3 regions of the Rhodococcus sp. FG69 genome follow, and region 1 is predicted to be linked to each of the others. Evidence: riboswitches for the same ligand, from Rfam matches in the RefSeq annotation. Region 1 holds a riboswitch; each other region holds the start of a gene.
The links. A riboswitch is a leader RNA that binds a small molecule or an ion and turns the genes downstream of it on or off. The one in region 1 is predicted to bind cobalamin.
Positions count from the first base shown of each region.

Region 2: it holds a riboswitch for cobalamin, as region 1 does, so the genes downstream of both, ACODSO_RS07280 (magnesium chelatase subunit D family protein) here and ACODSO_RS24945 (ABC transporter substrate-binding protein) in region 1, are expected to answer to the same signal.
Region 3: it holds a riboswitch for cobalamin, as region 1 does, so the genes downstream of both, ACODSO_RS09990 (ABC transporter substrate-binding protein) here and ACODSO_RS24945 (ABC transporter substrate-binding protein) in region 1, are expected to answer to the same signal.

Region 1 is NZ_JBMDIX010000042.1:24,649-28,796, forward strand. Features, by position in the region: gene ACODSO_RS24935 (GAF domain-containing protein) at 1-132, shown strand, start outside; gene ACODSO_RS24940 (FUSC family protein) at 171-2,237, shown strand; cobalamin riboswitch at 2,240-2,384, shown strand; gene ACODSO_RS24945 (ABC transporter substrate-binding protein) at 2,487-3,476, shown strand; gene ACODSO_RS24950 (FecCD family ABC transporter permease) at 3,476-4,148, shown strand, end outside.
Region 2 is NZ_JBMDIX010000006.1:122,533-126,680, forward strand. Features, by position in the region: gene cobO (cob(I)yrinic acid a,c-diamide adenosyltransferase) at 1-544, opposite strand, end outside; gene ACODSO_RS07280 (magnesium chelatase subunit D family protein) at 555-2,456, opposite strand; adenosylcobalamin (AdoCbl) riboswitch at 2,501-2,648, opposite strand; gene ACODSO_RS07285 (GNAT family N-acetyltransferase) at 2,661-3,137, opposite strand; gene mqo (malate dehydrogenase (quinone)) at 3,150-4,148, opposite strand, start outside.
Region 3 is NZ_JBMDIX010000010.1:53,574-57,721, reverse strand. Features, by position in the region: gene ACODSO_RS09995 (FecCD family ABC transporter permease) at 1-443, opposite strand, end outside; gene ACODSO_RS09990 (ABC transporter substrate-binding protein) at 440-1,471, opposite strand; cobalamin riboswitch at 1,534-1,666, opposite strand; gene ACODSO_RS09985 (anthranilate synthase family protein) at 1,843-3,762, shown strand; gene ACODSO_RS09980 (MFS transporter) at 3,647-4,148, opposite strand, start outside.

The DNA of each region.
Region 1 (4,148 bases):
TCGGGGATAGTCCAGACCCAGCCGTATCGGTTCGACGACTCGGCGACCATCGAACTCCTGCTTCCCGCCGACATGAGTAGGTTGCTTCCGCATTCCACGGCTCCGGCCATTGTGCGGCTGCGCCTCGGGTGACAGCTCGAACATCACTCTCTGACGCATAAGCTCGAGCGATGGCTGCTCGATTCGTCCAGGAGACGCTCCGCTTCCTCGCGGTGTCCGACCCTGGTCGGCTGCGACTACGATCTGCATCCACCACCACGATCACCGTCGTACTCGCAATGGCTGTCCTGCTGCCCGGCGCACATCTCGTCGGCCAACCGCTGACCATCGCGTTGTTGGGAACGGTCGTCGCGATGCAAGCCTCCGCGGCGGTCAAGGACAGGGACCAGCGCAGCCGCGTGATCACGTCGATGCTCCTGGTGTTCCCTGCCATCGCGGCCGTGTCACTGTCGGCGGTCCTGTCACAGTTCGGGAAGGTGGCCGACGTCGGATTCATCGCCGTCCTCTTCGCTGCCGTGTGGGTGCGGCGCTACGGCCCGCGTGGCAACGCGCTCGGGATGGTCGCGTTCATCTGCTATTTCTTCGCTCTGTTCCTCCGCGCCGAACCGGGACAGATTCCGATGCTCGCCGTGTCGATCGTGTGCGGTGTCGCATTGTCGATTCTGGTGCGCACGGTGATTCTTCCCGATCGGCCGGGGCTCGAAGTGAAGCGTCTCGTGCGGGCCTTGCGGGCCGCGTCGATCGACGTGCTCGAGGTGGCGTCGAACAGGGGTGATCGGAATCTGGACCTGCTGCGCAAGAGGCTCGACAAACTCGGCAGCACGGCTCTGATGATCGACGACTGGCTCGACCGCAACGACGCTGCTCAACTCCTCAGTGTCACGAACGACGATCTGTCCGTCCGCATCTTCGACGCGCAGATCGCCACCGAACAACTCGTCAGTGCGCTGTGGGCGCTCGACCCGAAGAACGCGTGGCCGGATTCGCTCGGGCAGGCGACGACGGCACTCGGTTCCTGTCTGCAGAACAATCCGTCCGAAGACCAACTGCGGGCTGCTCGACGCCTTGCTGCTGCCGCGGCCGACAGGGCGGATTCATCCACTCAGGCCGGCATCGCCACCGCAGTCACGATGCGAGCAGTGCAGGCACACATCGCCATTCATCACATCGCCAGCAATGCGCTGAAGTCCGCGCCCGTACCCGAGGAGAAGCCCGAGAAGGTCGACGACGAGCCGACCGGATTGAATCCGAGTACGAAAGCCGCGATCCAGGTTGCTGTCGCGACCAGCGCTGCAACGGTTCTCGGTGAGATCATCTCGCCCGACCGGTGGTACTGGGCGGTGTTGACGGCCTTTCTCGTGTTCACCGGTGCCTCGACACGGGGTGAAATCCTCTCGCGTGCGGGCCATCGCGTCGTCGGAACCATCGCGGGAGTCGTTGCGGGAGTTCTGCTGGCTGCGTTGGTCGGAAACAATCAGCCACTGCAGCTACTTCTGCTCGTGGTCTGCGTGTTCTTCGCTTTCTACCTCGTCACGGTCGCCTACGCGTTGCTGTCGTTCTTCATCACCGTCATGCTCGCCATGCTGTACGGACTGCTCGGCACCTTCAGCATCGAGGTACTCGAACTGCGGATCTACGAAACGGCGGCGGGTGGGCTCGTCGGAATCGCGTCGGCGTACTTCATCTTCTCCACCGGCACCAGAACGACGATGGTCGACAAGATCGACGACTATCTCGACCTCATGATCGCCATCATCGACACCAGCATCGGATCGGTCGTCGAACCGGGTACGCGGACCGACCTGGTGGCCGACATGCGCACGCTCGACAACGCGCTCAAAGACGTTGTCACTGCAGGCAAGCCGCTGGAGATCGGTCCGACGACGCGGACGCGCCGAGGAGTCAAGCGGCTGATGCGGATCATGACGGTCAGCAATCGGTCGTCGCACGCACTTGCCCGCGCCGGTGTCGGAGCCTCTCGCGGCGACCCGTCGAGCACGCCGTCGGAGGAGACGTCGCGGGCGCTTCGGGAGGCCGCCGACGTCACCAAGGCGACCATCGCGAACGTCAAACGGGCCCTCGCCGGCGAGCACGTCGAGCCGCCGGAGAAGCTGACCGACACCTCCGCCACCGACGTCATGCTCACCGGGGCCACGACGCCCGGTCCGGTCCGCAGCGCGGTCCGATCGCTCGGCACACTGAATCGCACGATGGGGGAGGCGCTCACACGGGACTGAGTTCTTCAGTGCATACTGCTGAGCGAAGCACCAAGCTAGCCAGTCGCAGGGGGAAGCCGGTCGAAATCCGGCGCTGACCCGCAACGGTGGGCCGACTCTGTAGCGGAGGCGGCGAGCCCGATTACCCAGCGGCTGTGTGTGCGACACCCATTCGTCGTGGTCTACGAATCGGCAGTCCAGCGCGTGGCCGTTTTTTTGCTGCGCACCCGACTCTCATTTCGTGGCTCGCCAGCTCCAAGTGAGGTTCTCATGTCACGCTCCACCCCCTCCGTCGTCTGCGCTGTGGCGATCGGATCCGTTCTTGTACTTGCGGGCTGTTCCCGCGGCGACACAGCCGACGCATCGCCCCCGGTGACCAAGTTCGCCGAACCCGTGTCGATCACCAATTGCGATGTCACAGCCGAGTTCGACGCGCCACCTCGACGCATCGTCTCGATGAACGATCACGTCACCGAGGTCCTCATCCAGATGGGCGTCGCGGATCGCATCGTCGGGATGGGCTACCGCAACGCGACTCCCACCGCCGAGACGGCCGAGGAGTTCGCGCAGATCGACGGTCTTGCCGACGAGTACCCCACCAAGGAGCAGATTCTCGATCTCGAGCCGGACCTCGTGGTCGGCGGTATGCGCAGCGCGTTCGACGACAAGGAAGGTCGATCGCGGCAGACCTTCGCCGAGCTGGGAATACCGACGTTCCTCTTCTCGGAATACTGCGGTTCGGGGTTCCCGGACATCGGGATGCTCGAAGTCGACTTCTCCCAGCTCGGCGATGTCCTCGGTGTCGAGGGCGCAGCGGACGCGGTCACCAACGGCGTCGTCGACGGCTTGGACGCGGTCGGCACGAGGCTGGACGGTGTCACTCCGACCCCGACCTTTTTCTACGACTCCGGTCAAGACGTGCCGATGACCATCGGCGGCGTCGGCGTCGGGCAGCTGATCGCCGATCACGCAGGCGCCGCCAACATCGTCCCCGAAGGCGAACGGCCGTATCTCGATACCACGTGGGAGATCGTCGGCGAACGCTCACCTGCGGCCATCGTCGTTCTCGACTACGGCGAGACGTCTGCGCAAGAGAAGATCGACTTCCTGAAGAACCAGCCCATCGTGGCGACGACTCCCGCCGTGCAGCAGAACAACTTCATCGTCGTCCCGCTCGACGACTTCTTCGAAAGCCCACGGCTGGTGACGAGCGTCGACACCATCGCTCGCAGCCTTCATCCGGACCGGTTCCAGTCCTGATGTCGACGATGGCCCCGACCCGAACCGCACCAGCGCAATCCCAGGTGCGACGGCGTTCGCGAGTGGGGTTCGGGATGATCGTGGTGATGCTGATTGCTGTGTTGCTGGTGTCGATCGCTGCAGCGGTGTCGTTCGGATCCGTGCGAATTCCCGTCGGCGACGTGTGGGCGATCGTCGCGCATCGCCTCATGCCGGGAGCCTTCGAATCGTGGTGGACCGAGGCGCGCGCAGTTATCGTCGTCGAATCTCGATTGCCGCGAACGTTGACCGCCGCGGTCGTCGGCGCGTCGCTGGCCATCGCAGGTGGCGTCGCGCAGGCAGTGACCCGCAATCCGCTGGCCGACCCGTACCTGCTCGGAGTTTCTTCGGGCGCAGGCTTCGGTGTCGTGCTGGTGATGACGCTCGGCATCGGGGCCGGGACGCTCGGCGTCTTCACGATTCCGACCGCGGCATTCATCGGGGCGATGATTCCGCTGTTCCTGGCGTTGCTCATCGGCGGTCGGTACCCGCAGTCGACGGCGATCGTTCTGGTCGGCGTCGCGCTGGGAAGTGTGTTCTCGGCGCTGATCACCTTCACGCTTCTGGTGTTCGCGGACGAGCACACATTGAGCGGTGTGTTGCACTGGCTCGCTGGTGGATTCGGGGACGCGCGGTGGTCGACATTGACGTTTC
Region 2 (4,148 bases), on a different contig from region 1:
CGGCGGCGTCGATCAGCGCCTGAGGCGCGTCGCGCCCGGTGACGACGACGTGCTGGTTGCCCGGGCGGTTCGTCAGGACTTCCACGACCTCGTCGACGTCGACCCATCCCCACTTGAGTGGGTAGGTGAACTCGTCCAGGACGTAGAAGCGGTGGGTCTCCTCCGACAACCGGCGAGCAATTTCGGTCCACCCGTCGGCCGCCGCTGCGGCGTGATCGACCTCGGAACCCTTCTTACGCGTCCAGGACCAGCCTTCGCCCATCTTGTGCCACTCCACGGCGCCACCGGTACCGGTGGACTCGTGCAGTTCGCCGAGCATCTTGAACGTGGCTTCCTCGCCGACCTTCCACTTCGCGCTCTTCACGAACTGGAAGACTCCGACATCGAATCCCTGGTTCCAGGCCCGAAGCGCCATGCCGAATGCTGCCGTCGATTTTCCTTTGCCTGGCCCGGTGTGCACCGCCAGAACCGGCTGGTTGCGCCGCTGGCGTGTTGTCAGTCCGTCTTCCGGAACCGACCCTGCGAGTGGGACTCCCTGTGGCATGACCCGCTCCTCACGCGGCCGCGCGGACGACTGCGGCGACCTGCTCCGCCGACAGATCGGCCAATCGGACGTATCCCGCCCCCAGATGCTTGGCGAAGTCGGCGGCGAGACCCAGTCGCACAAGACCTGTTTCGCAGTCGACGACCACCGATGCGATTCCGTCGCCGGCCACGCGGTTGGCCGCAATGCGTGCGCGCCCGACGGGATCGATCCCGCCGGTGGCGCGACCATCCGTCATGGCGACTACGAGCGCCCGCCGCAGTGGATCGCGGACCTTTTCACGAAGCACCACCTCGCGTGCTTTCAGGAAGCCCTGCGCAAGAGGCGATTTGCCGCCTGTCTTCATTCGACGAAGCCGCGTGACCGCCACATCGACGCTCGACGTGGGTGGAAGCACCAGCTCGGCATCGCGTCCACGAACGGTGATGACCGCGACCTTGTCGCGGCGTTGGTAGGCATCCTTGAGCAGGGAGAGAACAGCGCCGGTGACCGCGGACAATCGATCACGCGCGGCCATCGACCCGGACGCGTCGACGACGAAGACGATCAGGTTGCCTTCGCGGCCCTCGCGCAACGCACCCCTGAGATCGGCCGGTTCGAGCTTGAAACGACCCGAGGTACGCCCGCGGCTCACCTGTTCTTCCGCGGCCGCGAAGAGTGTCCCGATCACGTGGATGCCGTTGCCGGGCTCCGTCGTCGGCCGAACCGCACGCCCCTGCGCCGAACGTGAGCGAGACCTACGCCCGGGGGCCCCCTCGCCGATACCCGTCAGCTCCATCGTGCGGGCACGAAACTGCGCACCCGGTGCCGCCGCCTCCCGTTCACGCGAACCGCCGCCGTGCGGCGGTGAGTCCGAGTTCGGTTCCTCACCCGATTCCGGAGCCTGAGCTCCGCCTCCATCGTCGTCGGGGTCGGGGTCGGGGTCGGTGTCGGGGTCGGGCGCGTCGGGTTCCGGGCGGTGCGCGTCGGCCTGCTCGGCGGCATCGCGCATCTTCTCGTCCAGTGCTCCGTCGTCGATCCCCGGTTCGTCGAAGGGATCACGCCGACGTCGGTGCGGCAGAGCAAGTTCCGCAGCGACGCGCACATCGGCTTCCTCGACCACAGCCGAGCCGCGCCACGCCGCATGTGCGGTAGCGGTCCGAGCCACCACGAGATCAGCTCGCATACCGTCGACGTCGAACGACGCGCAGAGCGCCGCGATTCGTCGCAGTTCGGTGTCGTCGAGCACGACATCGTCGACGACGGCTCGCGCGCGACGGATTCGATCGGCGACCTCGGCGTCCTCGGCCGAGTATGCGGCCGCGAACACCTGCGGGTTGCGTTCGTAGTTCAGGCGCCGCCGAACTACCTCCATTCGAGTGTCGACGTCACGCGAGGCTTTGACGTCGACCGCGAGTCCGAACCGGTCCAGGAGCTGGGGGCGCAATTCGCCCTCCTCTGGATTCATCGTCCCGACGAGAACGAACTGCGCCGGGTGCGAGTGGGATACACCGTCGCGCTCGATGTGCACTCGGCCCATCGCGGCAGCGTCGAGAAGCACGTCGACGAGATGATCGTGGAGCAGATTGACTTCGTCGACGTACAGGACTCCGCGGTGCGCGGCGGCGAGCAAACCGGGCTGGAACGCGCGCTCACCGTCGCGCAGCACTTTCTCCAGGTCGAGCGAGCCGACGACGCGATCCTCGGTCGCCCCGACGGGGAGTTCGACCAGCCGGGCCGGCCGCACGACGCCGTCGTCTTCCACCTCGGGCAGCAGCGCTGCGAGCGCTCGAACCACCGTCGACTTGGCAGTGCCCTTTTCGCCGCGCACGAGCACTCCCCCGATACCGGGGTGAACTGCGCACAGGACCAGGGACAGGCGCAGCTGATCCTGACCGACGATCGCACTGAACGGATAGCCGGGCTGCTGCACTTGTGTTCTCCTTCGTCCCGACGGACTCCGCGCCGCCGGATATGAATGACCCGCCGGACAGACGGGCCGTACTACGAAGCTGTGCGGTGATCTGACTTCGGTGCCGAGCAGTGTGCCCGGCACCTACACAGTGGCGGGACCGCGCCTGATTCGCACAGGACTTCCCCGCACCAGCTCCGGTGTCGTTCTTCTACCGATTCGAATCTACGTCTCACTCCACGGCGTACCGCCGCCGCGGCGCATCGGCGTGTGTGGGATGCCGTCCTCGAGTACCTCCTCGCCGTCGGGCAGGAACCCGTGCTTGGCGTACATGTCGACGAGGTAGCTCTGCGCGTTGATTCGACACGGCGAGGAACCGACCTCCGCGAGCGCGGCGCGCAGGATTCGCGTCGTGTGGCCCTGTCCGCGGGCGGAGCGCTGCGTGCACAGCCGTCCGATTCGGAACGCCTTCTCGCCGTCGTCGTGCTCTTCCAACAGACGCAAGGTGCATACGACCTCACCGTCGCGTTCGAGCCAGAAATGCCGTGTTTCGGTCAATAGATCGCGGCCATCGAGCTCAGGGTAGGCGCACGCCTGCTCGACGACGAAGACCTCGACACGCAGCTTCAACAGGTCGTACAAGGTGTTGTTGGACAGGTCCAAGGCCCAGGATCGCTTGAGGGCGGCAGCTTGCGTAGTCATCAGCTGTTGCTATCACACGCCGCTGGGCTGTGCGAATCGGGAGGTCTGTTCGAGCTCCAGCCTCTGCGAGGTCCAGTCGAAGATTTCGCGGAACAGCGACCGATCCTCGGCCAGCTTTCGGCCGAGCGACGGAACCATCTGCTCGAGTTTCGGCTGCCATCCTGCGTACTTGTCACCGAAGCAACGCTGCAGAACGTCGAGCATTGCCGGCACGGCCGTCGAGGCTCCGGGCGACGCGCCGAGCAGACCCGCGATGGTGCCGTCTGCCGCGTTGACGACTGCCGTCCCGAACTCCAAGACGCCACCACGGCCCTTCTTCCGGATCACCTGCACGCGCTGGCCGGCGGTGACGAGCTCCCAGTCTTTGCCCACCACGTTCGGCGCAAACTCGCGAAGTGTCTCGACACGGTCGGATTCGGACTGCGCGAGCTCACTGACGAGGTACTTGACCAATCCCAACTCGGTGACACCGACGCCGAGCATCGACATCAAGTTTCCGGGCTTGACCGAGCTGGGTAGATCGGTGAGCTTGCCCTGCTTGAGGAACTTGGGTGACCATCCGGCGTACGGCCCGAAGAGCAAGCCGGCCTTGCCTCCGATGACGCGGGTGTCGAGATGGGGAACGGACATCGGAGGGGCGCCGACGGACGCTTTGCCGTACACCTTGGCCGAATGCTGCGAGATGAGATCAGGATTGGTGCACCGCAGCCATTCGCCGCTGACCGGGAAGCCGCCGAAGCCCTTGATCTCCTTGATTCCGGACTTCTGCAGCAGGTGAAGCGCACCGCCGCCTGCGCCGACGAAGACGAACTTGGCGTTGACGGTCTTCTTCGTGCCGGTCCGCAGGTTGGCGATCTTGAGGTTCCACGTGCCGTCGGACTGCTTGGTGATGTTCCTGACGTCGCTGCCGAAGTGGACGGTGCTACCGGAGCCGGAGATGTAGTTCAGCAGCTGACGGGTGAGGGCACCGAAGTCGACGTCGGTTCCCGCATCACTCCAGTTGAGCGCGAT
Region 3 (4,148 bases), on a different contig from region 1:
GCGCCGGTGGCAAGCAGCATCACCAACACGAACGACAACACTGCGCCGACGAATGCGCCCGTGGACAACGACAACACACCGCTGCCGATGCCGAGAACCGCCACCAGCACGGCCCCCGTCGAAGCACCCGAGGAAATACCGAGCACGAACGGATCCGCCAGCGGATTACGAAGCAGCGACTGCATGATCGCCCCGCACAGCGCCAGCCCAGCACCGCAGATCGCGGCCAGCAGCGTACGGGGAAGCCGAAGTTCCCAGACGATGCCGTCCTTGATTCTGCTCACGTTCGAGTTCCCGATACCCACGTGCTCGAGCACGATGCGATACACATCGGACACCGACAGGCTCGCCGGGCCGATCGTGATCGCGAACGCGATCGACAGCGTCAGAACTACAGAGCCGACCAGCAGTAGCGGCAGCAGAAGGCTCCGCTTGGCGGTCAATTCGCCAAGCCCCAGCCCTGCAATGCGGCCGCCACCTTTTCGACGCCGTCGACGGTGCGGATCGACGGGTTCAGATCGGCGCCGTTGACGACGATATAGCGCTTGTCGACCACGGCCTGCAGTCTTCGCGTCACCGGATCGGACTCGAGGAACTCGATCTTCGAATCGAGGGAGTCACCGGCCAGTGTCCGACGGCTCAGATCGGCGAGCACGAAGGCGGTGGGGTTTCGATCCGCGACCGACTCCCAACTCACCTGGGGCCATTCGTCGGTGGTGTCGGAGTAGATGTTCTGTGCACCTACCGAACTGGTGATGATTCCCGAAGACCCGCAGCAACCTGCCATGTACGGGGTCGCGGTGTCGGCGAACCAGTAGACCAGCGACGTGCCCGATGCCGTGACCGCCCCCGATGCCGTCTCGAAGCGATCCTGAAGTTCACCGATGAAGCGCTCACCACGTTCGCGTACGTCGAAGATTGCTGCGAGATCGCGGATCTCCTCGTAGACCGTGGCTATCTCGAGTGGGTCGGTGCGGGCACCGTCGGAGTTGACGCTCTCGTCGGTCTTGCCGTTGCAGTCCGTCGGCGAAAGATAGTTGGGGACGCCGAGTTGCTCGAACTGACCGCGATCGGCGACGCCTCCCGGGCCGAGCGTGCCGCCGAACGACGCCGACACGAAGTCCGGCTCGGCATCGAGGACGACCTCGAGGGCGGGCTTGTTGTCCGCCAGGCGCGGGACCTTGTCGTTGTCCGACGCCAGGTTGTCGCGGACCGGATCGGTCCACGTCGCGGTTCCGACCATCCGATCGGCGAGTCCGAGGCTCAGCAGGATCTCCGTCGAACTCTGATTGAGCGAAACTGCGCGTTGCGGAGGTGCATCGACGACGACGTCCTGCCCACAGTTGGTGATGATCAGCGGGTAGCTCGAGTTGGAGTTGGGTATCTGCGCTTCGGTGGTGGTCGAGCCCGAGGAGCAGCTCGACAGGATCATTGCCGCCGCAAGCGCGGGGAAGCACAGGGAGGTACGCATGGCCATAAGGAGGGCGAAAACTTTCTACTAGGGGCTCGTCTCGCGGAGCCTTCGGGTCGAAAGATCGTGGTGAGCAAGCGATCGGACTCCTGTTCGTGAACGAGACAGTTACCGTTGCGCGTCAGTCCCGGAGTCTCACCGGGTTCCCTTGCACCTCACGTGACCGCGCGAGCGGTCCGAGGCTGACCTTATCCTGCCGAGGGTGTGTACAGTGAGCGACCATGTACGCGAACCGCTCCGTAGCAGGATCATGGTGGTGGCGCTCCTAGGCGCCCACACCTCGCGTAGATCTACCTGTGGCCGCCTTTCGAGGTGGCCATTTTTCATGTCCTGGTCACTCTCGAAGTCCGTTCTCACCCGAGAGGCTTTCGATGAACGACCTACTGACCAGAGCCCTGTCCGGCTCCGAGCACTACGCACTGCTGAGCCGTGAGCACGGCGTCGATGTTTTGATCGGGGACGTCGTCACCGTCGATTCATTGGCCGACATCCCACTCGATCCAGGGACCGACGGCCCCGATGTGCTCGCCCTCGTGCCGTTCCGCCAGATCTCCGAACGCGGATTCGTCTGCCACCACGACGACGCCGCCTTGCACTGCCTTCGGGTTCGCGAACACGCACAGGTAAGCGTGGACGAAGTACTGGCCGCCATATCTCCGACCGAGTTGAGCGTGACCGATGGCCGCTTCGAACCCGCAGACAACGAGTACGGATCGATCGTCGCGCGAGTTCTCGCCGACGAGATCGGTACCGGAGCAGGTGCGAACTTCGTCATCCGTCGCGACTTTCGTGCGCGGCTCGCTGACGCTTCGCGAAGCGGACTCGAAATCTTTCGGCGACTGCTACTCGACGAATCCGGCTCCTACTGGACCTTTTTCGTCCACACACCGTCGATCACCCTCGTCGGTGCGACGCCCGAGCGTCATGTCGGATTCGACGGCACCTCCGCCATCATGAATCCGATCAGTGGCACCTACCGGCATCCGGTCGAAGGACCCTCCGGTGAAGGCGTTCTCGACTTCCTGGGCGATGCAAAGGAGAACGCCGAACTGTTCATGGTGGTCGACGAGGAACTGAAGATGATGAGCCGGATCTGCGCAGAAGGCGGTCGCGTCATCGGGCCACGCCTCAAGCAGATGGGACATCTGACCCACACCGAGTACGTCCTCGTCGGTGAATGCTCGCTCGACCCACGCGAGATCCTGCGCCGGACGATGTTCGCGCCGACGGTCACCGGTTCGCCGATCGAGAACGCGGCTCGCGTCATCGAACGCTACGAGACCTCCGGGCGTGGGTACTACTCAGGAGTGCTGGCGCTGTTCGAGAGTGCTCACGGTGTGTCCACCGTCGATGCGCCGATTCTCATTCGGACCTGCGAAATCGCCCCCGACGGCGAGCTGAAGATCTCGGCCGGTGCGACGCTGGTGCGCAACTCGGTTCCCGAACACGAAGTGGCCGAGACGAGATCGAAGCTCGGCGGCGTTCTGGCTGCTCTCGGCGTCGAGGCCCCGAGACCGCGCGCCTCCGCAGCGGTGCGGTTGTCGGAATTTCCAGGCGTATCCGACGCTCTGGCACATAGAAACAAAAAGCTGGCGTCGTTCTGGCTCGACGAACAGCCGACGGTGGTCACAGATCTCAGTGGCAAGACCGCCGTTGTCGTCGACTTCGAGGACCAATGGACAGCGATGCTCGCGCACCAGTTGAGGCACCTCGGCATGGCTGTGTCCGTCGTTCGGTGGGAGGACTATGTGTCGAGCGACGCCGACCTCTTGGTCTGCGGGCCCGGACCGGGTGACCCTCGCGACTCGTCGAATGCCCGGATCAGTGCGGTGGAAGCTGCTCTGCGCGAACGGCTTACGAGTGGTTCTCCGCTGCTTGCCATTTGCCTGAGCCACCAAGTGTTGGCTGGGCTGCTGGGTTTGGACGTCGTCGCACTCGACCGCCCGCAACAAGGAGTGCAGAAGGTGGCCGACGTCTTCGGGGTGACTCGCACCGTCGGCTTCTACAACACCTTCGCGGCCACCGCGGGTCCTGTCGACGGCGCCCTGGTCTCGGCGGACGGTATCGAGGTCAATGCCCTGCGGGGCAGCGGGTTCGAGTCGATCCAGTTCCACCCCGAGTCCATACTCTCCACCGATGGTATCGAGATCCTGTCCGAGCTGGTGCACAGGTTGCTCATGCCGGCTGGCGTGCCTGTTCGGACGGTGCACGCAGACGCCCGGGGAACGCATCGCGAGCGAGCACAACCGTCAGCAGAGCTGCGGCGACCAGCAGAGCCGCGACTATCGTGACGACCGCGATACTGCTGCGATCGACGATGATGCCACCCACCAGAGCACCCGATGCGATGGCCAACTGGAATGCGACGACATAGATCGCCGACGCGCGATCCGGGTCGTTGCGGGAGGTGTTGAGCACCGAGGACTGTAGGCACACCGGGACTGTCGTGAATGCGAATCCCCACAGCCCGATTGCGAGGACAGCAAGCACCGCAAGCGATCCCGGTACCGACTGCACGGTCGTCCACAGCACGAGCAGCGCCCCCGCGACGATGCTCAACGCACCGATGGTCGATCGACGCGGCCACCGATCGAAGGTCTTTCCGACCACCCAGATCCCGACCACGCCGCACAGACCGTAGAACAGCAGCATCAGTGTCAATGTCGTTCCCATCGAA